DNA from 2 places in the Brevundimonas sp. FV1ye7S genome. Region 1 is predicted to be linked to the other one. Evidence: riboswitches for the same ligand, from Rfam matches in the RefSeq annotation. Region 1 holds a riboswitch; the other holds the start of a gene.

Region 1 (11,634 bases):
CCTGCGCCGCACCCTGGAGGAGGGCGAGCCCCAATCGGTGTCCGGCGGCGAGGTGTCGGGGGAATATTTCTACTGCGCCGCCATCCTGGGCTCGCCGGCCCTGTGGGCGCCGGCGCGCGAGGCGATGCGGACCGGCAAGGTGAGACTGGCCTGGGCCTATGCGCGGCGGGCGTTGAAGCGGGCCTTCACCGGTCGGTTGAGGTTCAGTCTGGACGGCGGCCCCCGGCGTCGGGCCGAGGCCCTAGTGCTGATCAGCCCGATGATCTCCAAGGCCATGGAAGAGCCGGACGGGCTGGAAGCCGCGGCGATGGACCCGTCCGACGCCAGCCAGGCCTTCCGCCTGGCCGCCAACGCCCTGTTCAGCGACTGGCGCCATGATCCCGCCGTCTCGACCCGCCCGGCCAAGCGGATCGACGTCCGGGCGCGCTCCAAGATTCCCGCCGTGATAGACGGAGAGCCCGTCCTGTTGAAATCCGAGGCCACCGTGCGATTCATTCCCAAGGCGTTCCGCGCCCTTGCGCCCCGGCCCCCCGCGGCCGAGGACAGTCTTTGATGGGGCGGGTTCTCCAGTTTTCGGACGTTCATTTCGGATGCGAGCACAAGGGGGCGGTGGCGGCGGCGCTGGAGTACGCCCACGCCACGCCCAATGATCTGGTTCTGATCACCGGCGACATCACCCAGAAGGGCTATCCGGTCGAGTTCCGGGCGGCGGGGGAATGGATGCGGGCCATGCCGGAGCCGCGCTTCGTCATCGTCGGCAATCACGACGTCCCCTACTGGAGCCCGGTCGCCCGCCTGTTCCATCCGTGGCGCGCCTTCGAGACGGCGACGGGTTTTCCGGCTCACGACGGACAGTTCTGCAACGACACGGTGATGGTGCGGGGCGTCGTCACGGCGCGCGGCTGGCAGGCGCGGCCCAACTGGTCCAAGGGGGTCATCGACCTGGACCAGACCCGGCGCGCGGCCGAGGCCCTGCGTCAGGCGCCCATCGGGGCGCTGCGCATCCTGGCCTGTCATCATCCCCTGGTCGAGATGATCGGCACGCCGATGACCGGCGACGTCAAGCGCGGCGACGAGGCGGCCCTGATATTCGCCGAGGCCGGGGTGGATCTGATCATGACGGGCCATGTCCATGTGCCCTTCGCCCTGCCCATCGATCTGGCGGACCGCTGCTCCTACGCCGTGGGGTGCGGGACCCTGTCGCACCGCGAGCGGGGCTCGCCGCCGGGCTTCAACCAGGTCGACTGGGACGCCAGGACCATCACGGTCACGGCCCTGGCCTGGGACGGGCGGGACTACAGCCCGCATCAGGTCTGGCGGCTGCCGCGTCGTCAGGACACCCGCAAGGCCGCGACGGCGCCCAGCCCGAACAGGCCGGGCGAACTGGAGAAGGCGGCGGTCTGAGCCGTCGCGTCTCTATTCCCGGGTGACGCCGCAAATAGAAAAAGGGCCGGAACTCGCGTTCCGGCCCTTCTGCATTTCGCCGGAGCGGCAGCCCTATAATCGAGGGGCGCCGCGTCCGCGGAGTCCGCCGGCCACGAGGGCGATGACGAACAGGATGATGGCGATCACGGCGATGAATTTGGCGATCTCGAACGAGAAGTTCGCGATGCCGCCGAAGCCGAGAACGGCTGCGATCAAGGCCACGACCAGGAAGATAATTGCCCAGCGAATCATGGGTTTAGCTCTCCTGAGTTGATGTTTCCGACGGCGGCCTTGCAGCCGTTCGTCCCGTCGGAAGATCAACGGTCACGGACGCAGGGTGTTCCGTGGCCTTCGCAGAATCCTCAGCGCCGACGGCGCCTTTTGGCGTAGCCGCCCTGATCCATCTTCCGCTCGGCCACCATGCTGGCGACGATCGCGGCCAGGGCCGGATTGCGCAGCAACAGGAAGGCCGCGCCCAGTCCGCCGACCGCGCCGATGATCGGGCGTTCGCGAACGATGTGGATCAGCTTGCCGATCAGACCGTCCGGCGCATCCTCCTCGTCCTCCTCGTCGTGACTTTCGCCCTTCAGGAAGACGAGCGCGACGACCAGGGCGACCAGGGCGAACAGTGCGAAGGTGATGGCCGAGGCGCCCAGGGGCGTCGTGACCAGGCTGATGGCGTGGAAGATGGCGACGCCGAGAAACACCACGGCCAGAAAGACGCTCGCGGCGGCCACGCTGGTCGCCACGATGCGTTTGACGATGCCCTTGAACATCAGCGGCGACGGCCGGCCAGAAGCAGGCCGAGCACCACGCCGACGCCGAGGGCGATGGCGGTCGACTGGACCGGACGTTCCTGCACCCGCTCGACGATATAGCGCTGGGCCTCGTCCAGGCGTTCGGCGGCGTCGTCGTAATATTCGCGGCCGCGCACCCGGGCGGTGTCGTAATAGCCGCGCGCCTGGTCGCGCACTTCCTCGCTCTTGGCCCGCAGCTTGGCCTCGGCCTCCTCGGCCTTTTCGCGCAGACGCTGGGTTTCTTCGCGGGCGCCGATCTTCAGATCCTCCTTGAGGGTCTTCAGGTCGGCCTTGATGTCTTCTCTAGCCTTGGTGGTGGCCATGGTGCGCGCTCCGGTTTCAAGCTTGGCAATAGAATAGGGGACCCCGTTTCGGAACGCTACACCCGGCGCGAGGTTCCCTTCGCCCACCCGTGATCCACGGCCTCGTCAGGCGCGTTTCGTCGTTCTAGATAGGGGAAATGACCGACCTGCTGTTCGCCCCCCGCCCCGCCCCCACCCTGCCGATCACCGGCGACGCCCGGCGGTTCCCGGTTCGCCGCATCCTGTGCGTCGGCCAGAACTACGCCGCCCATGCGCGCGAAATGGGGTCGGACCCGGACAAGCAGTCCCCCTTCTTCTTCTCCAAGCCCGGCGACGCCCTGGTGTCGGACGGGGCCGACCCGGCCTATCCGTCGGCGACGGACAATCTGCATTTCGAGGCCGAACTGGTCGCGGCCATCGGCGAGGACGGGCGGATCGTGGGCTGGGCGGTCGGCTGCGACCTGACCCGTCGCGATCTTCAGGCCGAGGCGAAGGCGGCCGGGCGGCCGTGGGATGCAGCCAAGGGGTTCGACCAGTCGGCCCCCTGCGGCGCCCTGACTCTGGGGCCGCTTCCGGCCCCGGCGGGGGTGATCGCCCTGAGCGTCAACGGCGAGACGAAACAGTCCAGCACCCTGGACGACATGATCCTGAACCCCGATCAGATCGTCGAGGCGGCCGGGAAACTGTGGTCGCTCCAGGCGGGCGACCTGATCTTCACCGGCACCCCGTCGGGCGTCGGACCCCTGGCGCGCGGCGACGCGGTGGTCGTGACCATCGACGGCCTGGCGCCTCTGAGCTTCAAGATCGTCTGATGATCCTGCACGGCTATTGGCGCTCGGGCGCCAGCTACCGGGTCCGCATCGCCCTGGGCCTCAAGGGCCTGGCCTATGAGACGGCGGCGCATGACCTGCGCAAGGGCGAGCAGAAGGCGGTCGATTATCTGGCGCTGAACCCTCAGGGCATGGTGCCGGCCCTGCAGGACGGGGATCAGGTCGTCACCCAGAGCCCGGCCATTCTGGAATGGCTGGAGGAGGTTCATCCCGAGCCGGCCCTGTTGCCGAAGGGATCGGCCGACCGGGCCCGTGTCCGGGCCATGGCCGCCCTGATCGGCTGCGACATTCATCCGCTGAACAATCTGCGCGTCCTCAGGTCGTTGCGCGAGGATTTCGCGGCGGACCAGGCCGCCGTGGACGCCTGGGCCGCGCGCTGGATCGCGCCGGGCTTCGACGCCCTGGAGATCCTGGTGGGCCGCCACGGCCAGGGGTGGAGTTTCGGCGACCGGCCGGGCCTGGTCGACTGCTATCTGATGCCGCAGCTCTATTCCGCGCGGCGGTTCAACATGGCGCTGGAAGCCTGGCCGGGGCTTCTGGCGGTGGAGACGCGGGCGCTGGACCACCCCGCCTTCGGGGCGGCGCACCCGGATCGTCAGCCCGACGCCGACGCCTGATCCGCCATACCGACGATCTCCAGGTAAGACTCGCGTAACGTCTCGCTCAACCTCCTTTAAGCTTTGGAGGTGCAAGATGGGAATGTGACGCATTCCCCCGCCACCCCTTCGGCGCCTTCGCCCATAGATCGCCTAGCTCTCGCCGTGGTGACAGAGCCGGGACGCGCCCTGAATCCGTTCATGGCCGCGCCGTCGGGCGCGCGCGAGGACGCCATGCGCTTCCTGTTGCAGACGGGGGCGGACGCCGGTGTCAAGATGATCGCGACCAAACCGGGCGGCGACGGCGAACGGCTGCTGGGCCAGGCCTGGCCCTTCCCCTCGCCCTTCCGCGTGACGGTTCAAACCGTGGCCCTGAGCGAAGGCCTGGATCGGGTCGAGGCGCGGGCGCGCCGGTCGCTGGAACGCATGGGCCTGCCGCGCGGCGAGGCCCTGCTGGTCAACAACGCCGCCGACCTGGCCGGGGCCGAGGGCCGCGCCCTGTGGGACCGGCTGCAATCCCTGAAGACCCGCGGCCTGTTCCGCAGCATCGGCTTCTGCGCCACGGTCGAGGACGGCCCGGCCCTGCTGGCGCGCCGGCTGGAGGCCGACGTGGTTCAGATTTCCTGCAATCTGCTGGACCAGCGGGCCGCCGCCGAGGGCGTGCTGGACGAGATCAAGGCCGGCGGCGCCGAGGTGCACCTGGCCTCGGTCTTCGCCGGCGGGCTTCTGTTCGCGGTCGGCGATGAATTGCCGCCCCATCTGGCCAACTACGCCCAGGCCCTGTCGCGGACGCGCCGGCGTCTGGCCGAACGGCGCTGCGATCCGATGCAGGCGGCCCTGGCCTACGCCTTTTCGCTGAAGGCGGTGGACCGGGTGGTCGCCAGCGTGGCCTCGGCGGCCGAACTGCGCGCCATCCTGGCCGCCGCCCACGCGCCCGGCCCTGACCTGAGCTGGCCGGAACTGGCGCTCGAGGCGCCGGCGGCCTTCACCGCCGACGCCCGCGCGCGGATCAGTAGCGCAGCCTGACCCCGACATAGCCGGACCGTCCCGGCTCTCCGTAACCGAACACCTGCTGATAGTGTTCGTCGGCCAGGTTCTCGATCCGGGCCGTCAACGTGACCTTGTCCGTCAATTCGTAGGCGGCGTTCAGATTGGCCGTGACGAAGCCCTCGCGGGCCACGGTCGAGAAGCCGCCGGAATCGTCCTGGTCGCCTTCCGCCCGCACCGTCAGCGCGCCCGAGACCCGGTCGCCCGTCCAGCCCAGGGTCGCCGAACCGGCGTGCTCGGGCACACGCAACAGGCGGGCGCCCGTCGTGCGGTCCTCGGCGTCGGTCCAGGCATAGGCCAGCGTCAGGTCGAAGCCGGCGCCCAACAGCGCACGGCCTTCCAGCTCGAACCCGTCCGAACGGGTCTTGGCCACATTGATGTAGCGACCGGCCGTATAGGTGATCTGGTCCTCGACGTTCAGGCGATACAGGGTCGCGCGACCGTCGAAACGACCATCGCCCGAGGCCCAGCCCAGGGCGATCTCGACGCTGTCGGCGGTTTCCGGCTTCAGCTCCGGCCAGGGCAGGGGCGCGTAGCAGAAGTCGCAGACCGCCTGGCTGACCGTCGGCGACTTGAAGCCCGTGCCATAGGCGCCCGACAGGATGAAGCCGCCGGCCAGATCATAGGCCGCCGAAACCCGACCCGTCGTCTTGGATCCGAAATCGTCGGTGTCGTCGTAACGCAGGCCCCCGGTCAGGTTCAGTGCGCCGACGTCATACTGGGCCACGCCGAACACCGAGGTGATCGACAGGTCGCGCGACAGGCCCGACGACAGGGCCGCCGACGCCTCGTTGCGTTCGACGCCGAACGCATAGTCGATATCCTGTGTCGCGCCATTGGCCTGCCAACGATAGGCTTGGCGGTCGCCGGTGAAGGTCGAGCCGAAGCCGTCGCTGACCGAGCTGCGATCCAGATCCGACGCCGAGACGCTGAACTGATGGTTCAGGCCGAACGCCTTGGCGGCCACCCGGCCAAACCCCGACCATTGCTCGCTTTCCTGCGTATCGTCGGTGTCGGCCAGCGCGTAGTTCGGCGCCGGGAAACCGTCCAGGTCGGCCTTTGACTTGTTCCAGCGCACCGAGCCGTCGACCTTGACCAGGTCCGAGAAGGCGTAGCGGCCCTTGGCGCCCAGGGTCGTGCTGCGGAAACCGTCGGCCTCGGAATTGCCGTCGGCCTCGTCGGCGGCGGAAATGCCGTCGGTGTCGAAGCGCGAGACATAGGCGCTGACGGCATAGGTCTCATTGGCGACGCCGGCGGCCAGGCGGCCGCGCACGGTGTCGAAACTGCCGGCCTCAGCCTCGGCGCGCAGGCCCTCGATCTCCTTGGTGGTGAAGGCGATCACGCCGCCGATGGCGTCCGATCCCCACAGCGACGACTGCGGGCCGCTGAGCACTTCGATGCGCTCGATGTCGGCCAGCTCGAAGCTGGAGAAATCATAAGCGCCGTTGGGCTCGGCCGCGTCGTTGACGGGCGCGCCGTCGACCAGGACCAGGGTCTTGCCGGGCGTCGCGCCACGCATCCGGACCTGAGCCACGCCGCCGAAGGCGCCGGAACGGGTCACCGACAGGCCGGGGACGTCCGACAGGATGTCGGCGGCGAAGATCGCGCCGCGCTGTTCGATGGTCTTGCCGTCGATGACGCGGGCGCCGGGCGTGTCGGCGACGATGGCCGGGATGCGGGTGGCGGTGATGACGACGTCGTCCAGCTGGGTCGCCTCGTCAAAGGCGAAGGCGGGCGCGGCGAAGGCGGCGGACAGGGCCGCCGTGGAGAGAAGAATGGAGCGCTTCATTGAGCGAGAATCCCCGATGTCGGCTCCGCGAGTGCGCGCGAGGAACCGGTATGAGCGAGCCGATCCGCCGGGCCTGAAAGGTCCGGACGGCGCAAGATCGGGTCGCTGCGACGAGAATAGTCCCCGCGCCTCTGTCTGGTCCCGGACAGCGGACGAGCGACGTTAGGCGGCCAGGTCTCCTGGCTTGCGGGTCATAAACCGCCGTCCTCGCCTTCCCAGTCACCCAGTGGCGCCGGGGTCGAGACCCCGGACGGACGACGCTCTCGCCGCCTACAGTTGCGGGCACAGCCACGGTGTCTCACCGTGTTCCCTTAACCGCCTGACACGGCCTATCGCAGGGGTGACAAGCCTGTGCAAGAGCCGTTAACGGGCTTGAGCGGTCGGTCGCGATCCGTCACCCTGACGGCACATGAACGCGCCCGCTTTTCCCTCCCCCGAACATTCGCCTGAAGTCGCCGCCTCGCTGGAAGGGGCGACGCCCTTCATGGCGCAGTATCTGACGGCCAAGGCCGGCCAGCCGGACGCCATACTCTTCTTCCGCATGGGGGATTTCTACGAGCTGTTCTTCAAGGACGCCGAGGTGGCGGCCGCCGCCCTGGGCATCACCCTGACCAAGCGGGGCAAGCACCAGGGCGAGGACATCCCCATGGCCGGGGTGCCGGTTCACGCCATGGAGGGCTATCTGGCCCGACTGATCCGCCTGGGCCACAAGGTCGCCATCTGCGAACAGCTGGAAGATCCCGCCGAGGCCAAGAAGCGCGGCGGCAAGGCCGTGGTCCATCGCGGCGTGGTGCGGGTGGTGACGCCGGGCACCCTGACCGAGGACAGTCTGCTGGATGCGCGGGGCGCCAATCGTCTGGCGGCCGTGGCGGTGCGCAAGGGGCGGGCGGCGGTGGCCGTGGTGGAGCTGTCGTCCGGGGCCGTGGACAGCGTCGCCTGTGCGCTGGAGGATCTGGGCGCGGCCCTAGCGGCGTTTCGGCCGTCCGAGGTTCTGGTCACGGATCGGATCTATTCGGACCCGGCGACGCGGGACGCCCTGGACGGGTCCGGCGGCGTGGTCCAGGCCCTGGCCAGCGCCATCGCCGAGCCCCAGGCGGCCCAGGCGCGGGTCGAGCGGCTGTACGGGGTGGCGGCCCTGGACGGCTTCGGCGCCTTCGAGGAGGCCGAGGTCTCGGCCCTGGGCCTGATCGCCGCCTATCTGGAGACGACCCAGGCCGGCAAGGTCCCGGCCCTGGCGCCGCCGCGTCGGCTGGGCGAGAGCGGTTTTCTGGCCATCGACCCGGCGACGCGGACCAGTCTGGAGATCGACCGGACCCAGAGGGGCGAACGCGAAGGCTCGCTGCTGGCCTGTATCGACCGCACCGTCACCTCGGGCGGGGCGCGGGCCCTGGCGGAACGGATCGCCCGGCCGCTGCGCGATCCGCTGGCGATCAACGAACAACTCGACGCGGTCGAATGGCTGCTGGAGCGGCGCGATCTGCGCCGCAACCTGCGCGAGGGGCTGAAGGCCTCCTCGGACATCGCCCGCGCGGTCGGGCGGCTGGCCTTGGGACGCGGCGGTCCGCGCGATCTGGCGGCGGTGCGTGTCGGCCTGACCATAGCGGAGGGGGTGGCCGGCCTGTTCATCGGCCAGGTGGATCCGATCACCGGTCAGCCGCGCCGCATCGCCCTGGCCCTGGATCGTCTCAGCCTGTCGCCCGAGGTGTCGCGGCTGAAGGCCGATCTGATCGACGGCCTGGTGGACGAGCCGTCCCACCTGGCGCGCGACGGCGGTTTCGTGCGCCCCGACTATCGTCCCGAACTGGACGCGGCCCGCACCCTGCGCGACGACAGCCGCCGGGTGGTCGCCGATCTGGAGGCGCGGGCCGTGGCCGAGTCCGGCGTGGCCTTCAAGGTCAAGCACAACGCCGTCCTGGGCTATTTCCTGGAGACCTCGGCCAAGGCGGCGGAAGGCCTGCTGCGGGCCGGGCCGGACAGCCCCTTCATCCACCGCCAGACCCTGGCCAGCCAGGTCCGGTTCACCACCGTCGAACTGTCGGAACTGGACGCCAAGATCAGCCAGGCGGGCCATCGCGCCCTGGCGATCGAGGCCGAGATCTTCGAGACCTGGCGGCGCGAGGTCGCCCGTCTGGCCCAGCCGCTGCAGGCGGTCGCCGAGGCCCTGGCCGAACTGGACGCCCACGCCGCCCTGGCGGAATGGGCGCAGGAAGTCGGGGCGACCCGGCCGGTGGTGGACGACAGCCTGGCCTTCTCCGTCGAGGCCGGGCGGCATCCGGTGGTCGAGGCGGCGGTCAAGGCGGCCGGCGATCCCTATACCCCCAACAATGCGCGTCTGGACGGCTCCGGGGCGGATTGCGCCCGCCTGGCCATCGTCACCGGCCCGAACATGGCGGGCAAGTCCACCTTCCTGCGCCAGAACGCGCTTCTGGTGATCCTGGCCCAGGCCGGGGCCTTCGTGCCGGCGCGGTCGATGCGTCTGGGCGTGGTGGACCGGTTGTTCAGCCGCGTCGGCGCCGGCGACGACCTGGCGCGGGGCCGGTCCACCTTCATGATGGAGATGGTCGAGACCGCCGCCATCCTGACACAGGCCACGCCGCGCAGTTTTGTCGTTCTGGACGAGATCGGCCGCGGCACGGCGACCTATGACGGCCTGGCCATCGCCTGGGCCACGGCGGAGGCCCTGCACGAGACCAATAGGGCGCGCACCCTGTTCGCCACCCACTATCACGAGCTGGCCCAGCTGGAGACGCGGCTGGACCATGTCTGCAACCTGTCCATGGTGGCCAAGGAGTGGAACGGCGATCTCGTCTTCCTGCACGAGGCGGCGCCGGGGGCGGCGGACCGGTCCTATGGGGTGCAGGTGGCCAAACTGGCGGGCGTGCCGGGCGCCGTGGTCGCCCGCGCGAGATCCGTGCTCGAACGGCTGGAAGGGGAGAAGGCGGCGACCGCCCGTCTGGACGACCTGCCGCTGTTCGCCCTGGCGGAACCGGCGCCCGTCCTTGCGCCCTCGCCGGTCGAGACGGCGCTCGGGGCCGTGGACCCCGACGCCCTGACCCCGCGCGAGGCGCTGGAGGCTCTCTACAGGCTCAAGGGAATGCTCACATCGAGATGAGATAAAGTATTGCCGTCGGAGAAGGTTCTTAACCTTGCTCATGTCAGGGATGCTTGACTGAAAACCCGAAGCCTCCACTGGATACGGCGATGAAACCCAGCGCGCTTTCCCTTTCGGCCAAGATCGCCCTCATGGTGATCGGCGCCCTGGCCGCCCTGACCGCGCTCCTGCTGGCGGTGGCCGTGGTGCTGCTGACCCGGGATGCAGAGGCCAGCGCCGCCGAACGCCAGGAGGCCAATATGCGCGTCGCCTGGGACGTGTTGGCCGACTACGGCGACGGGTTTTCGGCGCGCGACGGCCGACTGTATGTCGGCTCCACGCCGATGAACGACTTCGTCGAACCGGTCGATCGGATCAAGGCCCTGGTGGGGGGCACGGCGACGGTCTTCATGGACGACCTGCGGGTCACGACCAATGTGGTCAAGGACGACGGTTCGCGCGCTGTCGGCACCAAACTCAAGCCCGGCCCCGTCTATGACGCGGTGCTGAAGTCCGGCAAACCCTATCGTGGTCAGGCCGACATCCTGGGCAAGCCCTATTTCGTCGCCTACGACCCGATCAAGAACGCCGCCGGCCAGACCATCGGCGTGCTGTATGTCGGCATTCCCAAGGCCGACTTCATGGCCTCGGTGAACCATATGATGGCCGGCCTGCTGATCTGCGGCGTCGTCGTCACCTTGCTGGTGGTGGGCGGCTGTCTGGTCGCCTCGCGCCGCATGTTCTCGCCGCTACAGGCCCTGTGCGAGCGGATGGAGGCCCTGCGTCAGGGCCGCACCGACTTCGACGCCCCCTGGGTCTCGCGCGGAGACGACATCGGTCAGATCGCGCGCGCCGTCATCGCCTTCCGCGACGCCGCCGTGCGCCAGAAGGCGACCGAGACCGAGGCCGAGGCGATGCGCGAAACCGCCCGCGCCACCCACGCCGCCAGCGAGGCCGAGCGCGAACGCCTGGCCGAGGAAGACGCCGTCGTGGTCGGGGCCCTGGGCCAGGGTCTTGCGGCCCTGGCGCGCGGCGACCTGAACCATCGCATCACCGCCAGCTTCGCCGAGCGCAGCCGCAAGCTGAAGGACGACTACAACACCGCCGCCGACACCCTGGCCGCCACCATGGCCGATATCGTCGATCTGGTCGGGGCGATGCGCGCCGGAACCGCCGAGGTGTCGACGGCCACCGACGACCTGTCGCGCCGCACCGAACGCCAGGCCGCCGCCCTGGAACAGACCGCCGCCGCCCTGGATCAGATCACCGTCACTGTCCGCAAGACGGCCGAGGGCGCCCGGTCCGCCGCCGACATCACCGCCCAGGCGCGCGGCGGGGCCGGAACGCGCGAGCGGATCATCGCCGACACCACCGCCGCCATGGGCGAGATCGAGGCGACCTCGGGCAGGATCGGCGAGATCATCGGCGTCATCGACGAGATCGCCTTCCAGACCAATCTTCTGGCCCTGAACGCGGGCGTCGAGGCGGCGCGGGCCGGCGAGGCCGGCCGCGGCTTCGCCGTGGTGGCGTCGGAAGTGCGCGCCCTGGCCCAGCGTTCCGCCGACGCCGCGCGCGAGATCAAAGGCCTGATCGCCGCCTCGGGCGCCAGCGTCGGCGAAGGCGCCCGGCTGGTGTCCCAGACCGGCGGCGCCCTGACCGCCCTGATCAACCAGGTGGCCGAGATCAACCAGTTGGCGGGCGAGATCGCCGCCTCGGCCCAAGAACAGGCCGTGGGTCTGGCCGAGATCAATGTCGCC
Region 2 (11,634 bases), 1.1 Mb from region 1:
GGTCGTTTGCGACCGCAGATCGGCGATCTTGGTCATTAGGCGGCTACCTCGACATGGGCGACGCCGGCGTCGATACGGGTCACGACCTTGGTGCGGACCGGCAGCTTGGCGGCGCCGAGACGGAGCGCTTCACGGGCCACTTCGTCCGTCACGCCGTCGATTTCAAACAGGATGCGGCCGGGGTGGCAACGCGCGGCCCAGTGGTCCACGGCGCCCTTGCCCTTACCCATCCGGACTTCGGCCGGCTTGCCCGTGACGGGCAGGTCGGGGAAGACGCGGATCCAGACGCGGCCCTGGCGCTTCATCTGGCGGGTGATCGCGCGGCGAGCCGCTTCGATCTGACGCGCAGTGATGCGTTCCGGCTCCAGCGTCTTCAGGCCGTACGACCCGAAGTTCAGCGAGAAGCCGCCCTTGGCCGAGCCGTGGATGCGGCCCTTGAAGGCCTTGCGGTACTTGGTCTTCTTCGGTTGCAACATGACTTAGTTCTCACGTCCCCGGTCGCGACGCGGACCGCGGTCGCCACGGGGGCCGCCGCGTTCGCGGCCTTCGTTCGAGGACGGACCCGACGCTTCCTGGGCCCAACGCTTGTCCTGGGCCATCGGATCGTGCTCGAGCACTTCACCCTTAAACACCCAGACCTTCACGCCGATGATGCCGTAGGTCGTCTTGGCTTCGTAGAAACCGTAGTCGATGTCGGCGCGCAGGGTGTGAAGCGGCACGCGACCTTCGCGATACCATTCCATCCGCGCGATTTCCGCACCGCCCAGACGACCCGAGACGTTCATCCGGATGCCCTTGGCGCCCAGACGCATGGCCGACTGCATCGAGCGCTTCATGGCGCGGCGGAAGGCCACGCGACGCTCGAGCTGCTGGGCGATGTTCTCGGCGATCAGCTGCGCATCGGTTTCCGGCTTGCGGACTTCGATAATGTTCAGGTGAACTTCACCTTCGGTCTGGGCCGAGATGTCCTTGCGGAGCTTCTCGATGTCAGCGCCCTTCTTGCCGATCACGACGCCCGGACGGGCGGCGTAGATGGTGATGCGGCACTTCTTGTGCGGGCGCTCGATGATGATGCGCGACACGCCGGCGGCGGCCAGACGTTCCCGCAGCCACTCGCGCAGCTTCAGGTCCTGGTGCAGCAGGCGGGAATAGTCGGCGCCGGCGGCGAACCAACGGCTGTCCCACGTACGGTTCACGCCGAGGCGCAGACCGATCGGATTGATTTTCTGACCCATCAGGCGGCCTCGCCGGCTTCACGGACCACGATGGTGATCTCGCTGAACGGTTTCAGGATGCGCGACGAACGGCCACGAGCACGGCTCGCGAAACGCTTCATCACCAGGTTCTTGCCCACGAAGGCCTCGGCGACGACCAGGTTGTCGATGTCGAGGTTGTGGTTGTTCTCAGCGTTCGAGATCGCCGAATACAGGACCTTGCGGACGTCGGTCGCGATACGCTTACGGCTGAATTCCAGCTCGTTCAGCGCCTTCTGAACCGGCATGCCGCGGATCGATGCGGCGACCAGGTTCAGCTTTTGCGGGCTGATGCGCACGTTGACCAGCTTGGCGCGGGCCTCGGTCGGGGCGACCCGACGAATGTTCTTGGTCTGGGCCATCAGTTACTTCCTTTTGGCCTTCTTGTCCGCCGCGTGACCCGGGAAGTTCCGGGTCGGGGCGAACTCGCCGAGCTTCATGCCGACCATCTCTTCCGAGACCGACACGGGCACATGCTTCTGACCGTTATGGACGCCGAACGTCAGACCGACGAACTGCGGCAGGATGGTGGAGCGGCGCGACCAGGTCTTGATCACGTCCTTGCGGCCCGACGTTTGAACGGCGTCGGCCTTCTTGAGCAGATACCCGTCGACAAACGGGCCTTTCCAGGAGGAGCGGGCCATTCTTAGCGAGCCTTCTTAACGTGGCGGGTACGGATGATGTACTTGTCCGTAGCCTTGTTCTTGCGGGTACGGGTGCCCTTGGTGTCCTTACCCCACGGCGTAACGGGGGTGCGACCACCAGAGGTCCGGCCTTCACCACCACCGTGCGGGTGGTCGATCGGGTTCATGGCGACGCCGCGGACGTGCGGGCGGAAGCCCATGTGACGCTTGCGACCGGCCTTGCCCAGGTTCTGGTTCATGTGGTCGGGGTTCGAAACCGCGCCCACAGTGGCGATGCAGCCGTCCAGGACCATGCGCAGTTCGCCCGAGCCGAGACGGATCTGGGCGTAGCCCTGATCGCGACCCACCAGCTGGGCGTAGGCGCCGGCCGAGCGAGCCAGCTGGGCGCCCTTGCCCGGCTTCATCTCGATGTTGTGGATGATCGTACCCACCGGCATCGAACGAAGCGGCATGGCGTTGCCCGGCTTCACGTCGGTCTTTTCGCCCGCGATCACCGTGTCGCCGGCCTTAAGGCGTTGCGGCGCGATGATGTAGGTCTTCTCGCCGTCTTCGTAGGTCACGAGGGCGATGAAGGCCGTGCGGTTCGGATCGTATTCCAGACGCTCGACCGTGCCGACCATGTCCCACTTGCGACGCTTGAAGTCGATCTTGCGGTACAGGGTCTTGGCGCCGCCGCCACGGAAGCGGACCGCGATGCGACCGCCCTGCCCGCGTCCGCCCGACTTGGTCAGGCCTTCGGTCAGCGACTTTTCCGGACGGCCCTTGTGGAGCTCCGAACGGTCGACCAGCACGAGGGCGCGACGGCCCGGCGAGGTCGGATTGTAATGTTTCAAGGCCATCTGATCAGAGCCCCGTGGTGACGTCGATCGACTGGCCGTCGGCCAGGGTCACGATCGCTTTTTTGATGTCGACCCGGCGACCCAGGATACCCCGGAAGCGCTTGGTCTTGCCCTTTTGAACCAGGGTGTTGACCTTCAGGACGTTGACTTTGAACAGGCTTTCGACCGCCGCGGCGATCTCGTCCTTGGTCGCCGTGTCGGCGACGCGGAAGACGACCTTGTTCTGCTCGGACAGGATCGTGGCCTTTTCGGTGATCACCGGGGCCAGGATGGTGTCGTAGTGCTTGGCGGTAGGTTGAGCGGCCATTACGCGGCTTCCTTATCGCTGAAGCGGGCTTCGATCGCCTCGATAGCGGCCTTGGTCAGCACCAGCTTGTCAGCCCGCAGGATGTCATAGACGTTCAGGCCGGCGTTCGGCAGCACGTCGATGTGCGGGATGTTGCGTGCGGCCAGGCCGAAGTTCGTGTCGACTTCGGGACCCGCGATGATGAGAGCCTTGGTCCAGCCCAGCTTGCCGAGCGTCTCGCGCAGCGAGGCGGTCTTGGCTTCCTTGACCGAGACGGTGTCGACGACGATCAGGTCGCCCGACTTCGCCTTGGAGGACAGGGCGTGACGCAGAGCAAGCGCGCGGATCTTCTTCGGCAGCGAGAAGCCGTGGTCGCGAACGACCGGACCGAAGGCGCGCGAACCGCCGACGAACTGCGGTGCACGGCGCGAACCGTGACGAGCGCCGCCGGTGCCCTTTTGCTTGTACATCTTCTTGCCCGTACGAGAATTCTCGTTGCGGGTTTGAACCTTGTGCGTGCCGGCGCGGCGCTTGGCCAGCTGCCAGTTGACGGTGCGGGCCAGGATGTCGCCGCGGATGTCGGAGATGCCGAAGACGGCGTCCGACAGTTCCACGTCGCCAGCGGCCTTGCCGTCGAGTTGGATGACAGAGAGTTTCATTACGCTTCACCGCCTTCGGTCGCTTCGACGGAGGCCTCTTCAGCCGGGGTCGAGGCGGGTTGAGCAGCAGACTTGCTCGACTTCAGCGCACCGGGGAACGGAGCGTCAGCCGGGCGAGCCTTCTTGATGGCGTCACGAACCTTGACGTAGCTGCCGTCGTGACCGGGGACAGCGCCCTTGATCAGGATCAGGCCACGCTCGGCGTCCACGCGGACGACGGTCAGGTTCTGGGTGGTGACGGTTTCCGCGCCGTAGTGGCCGGCCATCTTCTTGCCCGGGAAGGTCCGACCCGGATCCTGACGGTTACCCGTCGAACCGTGCGAACGGTGCGACAGCGAAACACCGTGCGTGGCGCGCAGGCCGCCGAAGTTCCAGCGCTTCATGGCGCCAGCGAAACCCTTACCGATGGTCTCGCCCTGGATATCGACCTTCTGACCCACAACGAAGTGTTCAGCCGAAAGTTCGGCGCCCACGTCCAGCAGACCTTCCGCATCGACGCGGAACTCGGTCACATAGGCTTTCGGTTCGACTTCCGCCTTGGCGAAGGTCTCGCGTTGAGCCTTGTTGGTGTTCTTGGCCTTCTTCGTGCCAGCGCCCAGCTGGAGAGCGACGTAGCCGTCACGCTCCTGGGTACGTTGGCCGACGACCTGGCAGCCGTCGAGCTGAAGCACAGTGACCGGTACGTGCGCGCCGTCATCGGCGAACACGCGGGTCATGCCCAGCTTCTTGGCGATCACGCCCGTGCGCATCGGATCCCGCCTCTTTCTACTTTAAATCTTGATCTCGACGTCCACACCGGCGGACAGGTCGAGCTTCATGAGCGCGTCCACGGTCTGCGGGGTGGGGTCGACGATGTCGAGCACGCGTTTGTGCGTGCGGATTTCAAACTGCTCACGCGACTTCTTATCGACGTGCGGAGAGCGGTTCACGGTGAACTTCTCGATCAGGGTCGGCAGCGGAATCGGACCGCGAACGGTCGCGCCGGTGCGCTTGGCTGTATTGACGATCTCGCGCGTCGAGAAATCGAGGACGCGGTGATCAAAGGCCTTGAGCCTGATGCGGATGCTTTGATCCATATCGGTGCTTACTTCCAATGCGGTCGGAGGACCGCGTCCCTGTGAACCATTTCAAAGACCGAAGGCCTTCGGGCATAGAGCCCTCAGGGAACGCAAATCCGCAAAAACGATCGGCCCACGCAGTCGCCTGCGAAGGCCGCTAAAGTCCTGGGTCACTGCAAAGAACAGGGTCTCAGGTCGTTCCTGCGAACCGCGTCTGCATCCGGGGATGCACAGCCGGTCCAACAAGAGTGGGGCTTATGCCTACCGATTCCATTTTCGTCAAGCGGCGAAACCGTGGGGGCGACAGGATTCCGTCAGGCCGGTTCCAGCGTCGCCGCAGGCTTCGAAATCGGCGCAGATCGCCCCGCCTCATCGACCGCCACCATGACGAATTCGGCCACGGCCGACCGGCGTCGTTCGCCGGTCAACAGCGCCTCGGCCCACAGCTCCACCTCTATGGCGACGGAGGAGCGGCCGACCCGCGTGACGCGCGACGCCAGTTCGATCATGTCTCCTTCTCTTATAGGCGACGAGAAGTCGATGCGGTTCGACGCCGCCATGACCATGACGCCCCTGGCCCGTCGGGTGGCGCGGATGAAGGCGGCCTTGCCCATCAGCTTCAGGGCGTCGCCGCCGTAGAGGGTGCCATAGTGGTTGGTCCAGGTCGGGAAGACCATCTCCGCCGTCCGCAGCCAGCCGTCCCCCGGCTCCTCCCGCTTGTCCGGAACCGGCGGCAGGTCGCCCTGCCCCGCTTCGCGGGGCGCCACCATGTTGAACACGCCGCGCGTACACAGGCGGCGCTCGCCGCTGACCGGCGCCTCGGCCCACAGTTCGACCTCGACCCCCATGGAGGTGCGGCCCACGCGAACCACCCGCCCCGTCGCCTCGACCATTTCACCGATCCGGGCGGGTGCGGCGAAGTCGATCCGCTCGCAGCCGGCCGTGACCGTGTGCCGCCGCGCATGACGCGCGGCGGCCAGGAAGGCGACCTTGTCCAGGTGCGCCAGACCGACGCCCCCGAACAATGTGCCGTGGTGGTTGGCGTCGCCGGGGAACACCATGTCTATAAGCGTGACGCTCATCCCCCTACGGCCTCCAGGCGCGCGGCCTTCGCGGCCGAGACCATATTGGTCAGCGCCGCCTCGGTCTCGGCCCAACCGCGGGTCTTCAGGCCGCAGTCCGGGTTCACCCACAGCCGGTCCGCCGGCAGCTTGCCCGCCGCCGCCGTCAGCAGGGCCGCCATCTCGTCCACCGACGGCACGCGCGGCGAGTGGATGTCATAGACGCCCGGGCCGATCTCGGCCGGATAGCGATAGTCGGAGAAGGCGTCGAGCAACTCCATCCTGGACCGCGAGGTCTCGATGGAGATGACGTCGGCGTCCATGGCCCCGATGGACTGGATGATGTCGTTGAACTCGGAATAGCACATGTGGGTGTGGATCTGGGTCTCGTCCCGCACGCCCGATGCGGTGATGCGGAAACACTCGACCGCCCAGTCCAGATAGGCCGCCCAGTCGGCGCGGCGCAGCGGCAGGCCCTCGCGCAGGGCCGCCTCGTCGATCTGGATCACGACGGCGCCCGCGGTTTCCAGATCGATCACCTCGTCACGGATGGCGAAGGCGATCTGGCGGCAGGTCTCGCTGCGCGGCTGGTCGTCGCGCACGAAGGACCAGTTCAGGATCGTCACCGGGCCGGTCAGCATCCCCTTCATCGGCCGCTCGGTCAGGCCCTGGGCGTAACGCCACCATTCCACCGTCATCGGTCTGGGCCGCGACACGTCGCCATAGATGATCGGCGGCCGCACGCAGCGCGAGCCATAGGACTGGACCCAGGCGGCCTTGGTGAAGACGAAGCCGGACAGCTGTTCCCCGAAATACTGGACCATGTCGTTGCGTTCGAACTCGCCGTGGACCAGCACGTCCAGACCCAGGTCTTCCTGCCATTTCACCGTGCGCGCCGTCTCTTCGCGCAGGAAGGCGGCGTAGGCGGCGTCGTCGATGACGCCCTTGCCGTGATCGGCGCGCGCCTTTCGAACCTCGGCCGTCTGGGGGAAGGAGCCGATGGTGGTGGTCGGATAGGCGGGCAGGTTCAGCCGCCGCTGCTGCACCGTGCGCCGGATCTCGAAGCTGGAGGTGCGGGTCGACAGGGCGGGGTCGGCGTCGGCGGCGCGCGCCTGGACCTTCGGATCATTGATGCGCGGCGAGGTGCGGCGCGAGGCGACGGCGGCGGTCGAGGCGTCCAGTTCGGCCTTCACCGCATCGCGGCCCTGGTTCAGGGCGCGGGCCAGGGTCGCCAGTTCGGCCACCTTCTGCACGGCGAAGGCCAGCCAGTTCCTGATCTCCGGCTCCAGGGCGGTCTCACGCTCCAGATCGATGGGGGTGTGGAGCAGCGAGCAGGACGGCGCCAGCACCACCCGGCGGCCCGAGGCGACCAGGGGCTCGACCCGGTCCAATACGGCGTTCAGATCGGCCTTCCACACATTACGGCCGTCGATGACGCCCAGCGACAACACCTGATCGGGACGCATGTCCGAAGCGACCGGGGCCAGTTGCTCCGGGGCGCGGATCAGGTCGAGATGCAGGCCATGCACCGGCAGCTTCAACGCCGTATGCAGATTGTCGCCCAGCGCGCCGAAATAGGGGGTCAGCATCAGCTTGATCGGCGGCGTCACATCGGCCAGCACGCGATAGGCGTGATCATAGGCGGCCTTGGCCTCGTCGCTCAGGTCCGTGACCAGGCAGGGTTCGTCCATCTGCACCCAGGTCGCGCCCGCGCGCGCCAGCGACCGCAACACCTCGGCATAGACCGGCAGCAGGCGAGGCAGCAGGCTGAGGACGTCGAAGTCGGCCCCGCGCGTCTTGCCCAGCAGCAGATAGCTGACCGGCCCCAGCAGCACTGGCCGGGTGTCGATCCCCTGCCCCCTGGCTTCCAGATACTCGTCCAGCGCCTTGGTCGAGCCCAGCCGGAAGACCTGATCCGCCGTGAACTCAGGCGCGAGATAATGGTAGTTGGTGTCGAACCATTTGGTCATCTCCATCGCCGGCGCGCCCTCACCGCCGCCGTGGACATGACCGTGTTCGCAGACCGGACTGTCGCCGCCGCGAGACCCCGGCGCCCCAGACCCTCTGGCCATGGCGAAATAGGTCGCCAGATCGACCCGATCTCCGCTCCAGCCATAGGCGGCGGGCACGGCCCCGACCATGGCGGTCAGGTCCAGCACCTGATCATAAAGAGAGAAGTCGTTCGACGGCACGATGTCGGCGCCCAGATCGCGCTGGCAGGCCCAGGTCAGGGCGCGCAGCTCGGCGGCGGTGGACAGCAGGGCGTCCCCGTCGATCTTGCCGGCCCAATAGGCCTCAAGCGCGGTCTTCAGCTCGCGCTTGAGGCCGATGCGGGGAAAGCCGAGGGTGGCGACCTGGACAGTGTGGCGGGTCATGACGTTCGAAACCTGTATTATGGCCAGGCTTCGGACAGGGTCGCGCGGACGCCGACGCGAACAAGGGTCCGGCGGCGCGCATGCGGCCTGACCGGACACCCCGCCGGAGGACGTTATCTGTCGGGGCAGGTCTCCTGGCTCACGGGTCGACGCCTCGGATCCGGCCTTCCCGGCGCGAACGCCAGTGACACGAGATGGACCCTCGACTCGCCGCTTACAGTTGCGGGGGCAGCGCCGGTTTCACACCGGCTTCCCTCTTAGCTCCACGCGCCCCGAAGACCGCGTGCAGACCACGACCCGGGCACATGACCGCAATCAAGCGCAGCCGTCAATACATATAAGGATATCCTTATATGATTGCGACCCGTTAACCCCTTGCCGCATGAAACGCGCGCGCGTGACACATTTCGACCACAAGGCGTGGCGGATGAGACACATGTCAGTTTCAAGACACTTATGTAACGACGGTTTATTGCTCAGCTTCTCGCGCCGACTGGTAGCAGCCGCCCTCCCCGGGCCTCCACCCGGGCACAGACTGCTAAGGACAAAAGAAAATGAAGACGATCCTCCTCGCCTCGGCCGCCGCCGCCACCCTGTTCGCCGCCCCGGCCTTCGCCCAGAACGCCATCGGTTCGGTCGGCGTGACCTACTCCAACCCGTCGGTCGAAGTCGCCGGCGATGACGTCGACGCCGACGTCTGGACCGTGGACGGCACCGTCGCCCTGCCGGCCGCCGACTGGACCGTGACCCTGAACGGCGCCGTCGACTACACCAAGGCCTTCGGTGAAGAAGACGTCACCGGCGTCGCCGCCGCCCACCTGACCAAGATGTGGACCTCGGACGTCCGCGCCGGCGCCTTCGTCGCCGCCAACGACATCGGTTCGGGCAACGATCCCGTCTGGACCGTCGGCGCCGAAGCCCAGAAGTACCTGTCCAACGCGACCCTGACCGGCCTGGTCGCCTACACCACGTCTGACGACAGCGACGCCGACATCTGGACCGTCGGCGGCGACGCCGCCTTCTACGTCATGCCGAACCTGCGCCTGAACGCCGGCGTCAGCTACAACAACGTGGACGTGGCCGGCGGCGACGTGGACGCCTGGACCTATGGCGTGGGCGCCGAGTACGAAATCGAGAACACCCCGTTCTCGGTCGGCGCCGCCTACACCCGCGCCGACGTCGACTCGATCGACGTCGACACCTGGTCGCTGGGCCTGCGCTACAGCTTCGGCGGCGGTCTGCAAGCGCGTGACCGCGCCGGCGCCGGCCTGAACGTCTCGTCGATCACGAGCGTCCTGGGCGGCCTGTAAGCAACGGCCTCCCTCACGGGATGAGAAGAGCCCCGGCGGAGCGATCCGCCGGGGCTTTTTTCATGTCCGGATCGACGCACGAAAAAGGCCCCCAGGGTTCCACGACCGGGGGCCTTTCCTCTCGCGGCGAGATACGGGTCTTAACGCCCGATATGAAGCGTCCCGGATCCGACGACGGTGCGGGACACTGAGCCTGTGGCGGCGGCGACGCGGACATTCCCCGAGCCGGCGATGGCGACGCTGAGGTCGCGGGTCGTTCCGCCGTAGCGGACGTCCCCGGACCCGCCGATGGCGACCGACAGCTTGTCCATCCGACCCTGGCGGACGTTCACCCCGCCCGAGCCGCCGATGGAGATGTCGCCCTGACCATTGGCGCTGGCGACCTCCACATTGCCCGAGCCGCCGACGGCGACCTTGAGGTCGCCGGTGCCGCCGGCCGAAACCGAGCCTGAACCGCCGACGCTGGCGTCCAGCGTCCGCGACGTCCCGGCGCGGATCGACCCCGAACCGCCGACGCCCAGCTCAAGGTCGCCGTCCACATTGGCGATGGTCCAGCCGCCGCAGCCGCCGCTGTCCAGTTCGACCGAGCGCGCGCCGCGTCCCACGGCGCCGAATACGGCGCCGCCGGCGCTGACATCCACGTTCCGCGGCGTGCGCAGGATGATCAGGGGCGCGTCCTCCAGCCGGATGCGGCCCAGATCGCGCACCTCGACCGTCGCGCCCTGGCCGGGCTGGGCTGCGTCTGCGCGGCCCGAGTTGCAGTTGCGTATGCCGTCGCCACGACCCCAGACGCCATTGCGGCGGAGCCCGCCGTCGATCTCCACGTCACGGCCGTTGCGCCGCACCTGTACGGCCGGCAGCCGTGACCGGCCCTGCGTCACCTCGACGGCGATGTCCTGTCGGTCCTCGACGATGACGACCACGCGCGCCACGGCGTTGCGGATCTCGACTTCGCCGGCCGATGCGGGCGCGGCGGCGGCCAACCCCGTCAGGGCGGCGACGGCGGCGGCGGCGATCAGAGCGGTTTTCATGGAGGCGTTCCCTTTCCCGGATATGAGGAAAAGGTGCGCGCTGGCGACCCGCGAGTCATTTTAACTCGAGGTCATGAACTCGAATTAACGGGTGGCGTTCAAGGCGCCCGCGCCGTCCGCAGCCCCGACCTCGGGCTGGAAGTCGCGCTCGAAGGTCGCGATCCGGCTCTTCATCGCCCCGGCTCGTTTCAAAGCCAGCGACGCCACCCAGCGCGCCGCCAGTTCCGGCGCCGCCATGCCGTCGGTGAGGCGCGGCTCGCCGCCCCGGCTGCGGATCACGGCGTTAGTGAACAGTGCGCCGTTTCTGAACCGCGACGGCCAGGTCTGGAAATCCATCGACAGGCTGACGCAGAACCGGTCCAGGTTCTCCACACGATGCGGCGCATACAAGGGCCAGGTCAGGGCGCGGCCGGGCTCCAGATCCATGACCTGGGCGTCGTTCTCGAACGCCAGATCATAGGGCAGTTCCTCCGTCGTCTGGCGCGCGACGACCTGTTCCATGCTGCGCTCGGGCAGATGCCGCTCGTCGCCCGGATAGACGAACAGCCGCTTGCGCCCGCGCAGATGGAACAGAACCACCCCCGCCGCATCGAAATGATAGGGCACCCGCGCCTTGGGCGAGGACAGGATCAGCTGGCCCGCGTTCCGCACAGCCCGCAGACCCGGATAGGTCGCCTGGATCGCGGCGAAATCCTTCATCGCCGCCGCCCACAATTCGGGCCAGGCCGTCTCGACCCCGCGCAGATTGACCCAGAGCCGGCCCTGTTTGATCGCCTCCAGCAGGTCCTCGCCCGACAGCCGCCCCCGCGCGCCGGTGCGCAAGGACACCTGGCCCGCGTCGTCGTAATCGTACAGATTGATGTCGAACAGTTCGGCCGGATAGCGGTCCAGCACGGCGGCCAGGGCCGCATCCTCGGCGAAGCCCTGTTCCACCAGGCTGTGCGGATGGGTTCCGGCCTCGGCGATGGGGCCGGGATAGCGGGTGCGGCGGCCGCTCATGATCGTATCCTCAGACATGGGCGACGCGCGTGGGCGTCTTCCTGCGGGCGGCGGCCTTGCTGACGGCGGACCGAACCGCGACGGCCGCGCCGCGCAGCCGCCCGACCGGCGAGGCCTCG

Evidence for each region. Region 1 has a riboswitch for cobalamin ahead of ACW18C_RS16335 (TonB-dependent receptor plug domain-containing protein). Riboswitches for the same ligand answer to the same signal wherever they lie in the genome.
Region 2: another riboswitch for cobalamin. It lies ahead of metE (5-methyltetrahydropteroyltriglutamate--homocysteine S-methyltransferase); the one in region 1 lies ahead of ACW18C_RS16335 (TonB-dependent receptor plug domain-containing protein).

The regions. Positions count from the first base shown of each region.
Region 1 covers NZ_CM178726.1:3,347,366-3,358,999, reverse strand. Annotated here, with positions in the region: gene ACW18C_RS16375 (diacylglycerol/lipid kinase family protein) at 1-553, shown strand, start outside; gene ACW18C_RS16370 (metallophosphoesterase family protein) at 553-1,404, shown strand; gene ACW18C_RS16365 (DUF1328 domain-containing protein) at 1,498-1,677, opposite strand; gene ACW18C_RS16360 (hypothetical protein) at 1,788-2,201, opposite strand; gene ACW18C_RS16355 (glycine zipper domain-containing protein) at 2,201-2,545, opposite strand; gene ACW18C_RS16350 (fumarylacetoacetate hydrolase family protein) at 2,683-3,336, shown strand; gene maiA (maleylacetoacetate isomerase) at 3,336-3,971, shown strand; gene ACW18C_RS16340 (aldo/keto reductase) at 4,056-4,976, shown strand; gene ACW18C_RS16335 (TonB-dependent receptor plug domain-containing protein) at 4,960-6,786, opposite strand; cobalamin riboswitch at 6,938-7,131, opposite strand; gene mutS (DNA mismatch repair protein MutS) at 7,196-9,898, shown strand; gene ACW18C_RS16325 (methyl-accepting chemotaxis protein) at 9,988-11,634, shown strand, end outside.
Region 2 covers NZ_CM178726.1:2,244,837-2,256,470, forward strand. Annotated here, with positions in the region: gene rpmC (50S ribosomal protein L29) at 1-36, opposite strand, end outside; gene rplP (50S ribosomal protein L16) at 36-476, opposite strand; gene rpsC (30S ribosomal protein S3) at 480-1,235, opposite strand; gene rplV (50S ribosomal protein L22) at 1,235-1,615, opposite strand; gene rpsS (30S ribosomal protein S19) at 1,619-1,897, opposite strand; gene rplB (50S ribosomal protein L2) at 1,900-2,736, opposite strand; gene ACW18C_RS10930 (50S ribosomal protein L23) at 2,741-3,043, opposite strand; gene rplD (50S ribosomal protein L4) at 3,043-3,681, opposite strand; gene rplC (50S ribosomal protein L3) at 3,681-4,430, opposite strand; gene rpsJ (30S ribosomal protein S10) at 4,452-4,757, opposite strand; gene ACW18C_RS10950 (acyl-CoA thioesterase) at 5,054-5,821, opposite strand; gene metE (5-methyltetrahydropteroyltriglutamate--homocysteine S-methyltransferase) at 5,818-8,175, opposite strand; cobalamin riboswitch at 8,283-8,485, opposite strand; gene ACW18C_RS10960 (porin) at 8,730-9,485, shown strand; gene ACW18C_RS10965 (GIN domain-containing protein) at 9,626-10,516, opposite strand; gene ACW18C_RS10970 (transcriptional regulator) at 10,601-11,515, opposite strand; gene ACW18C_RS10975 (GNAT family N-acetyltransferase) at 11,526-11,634, opposite strand, start outside.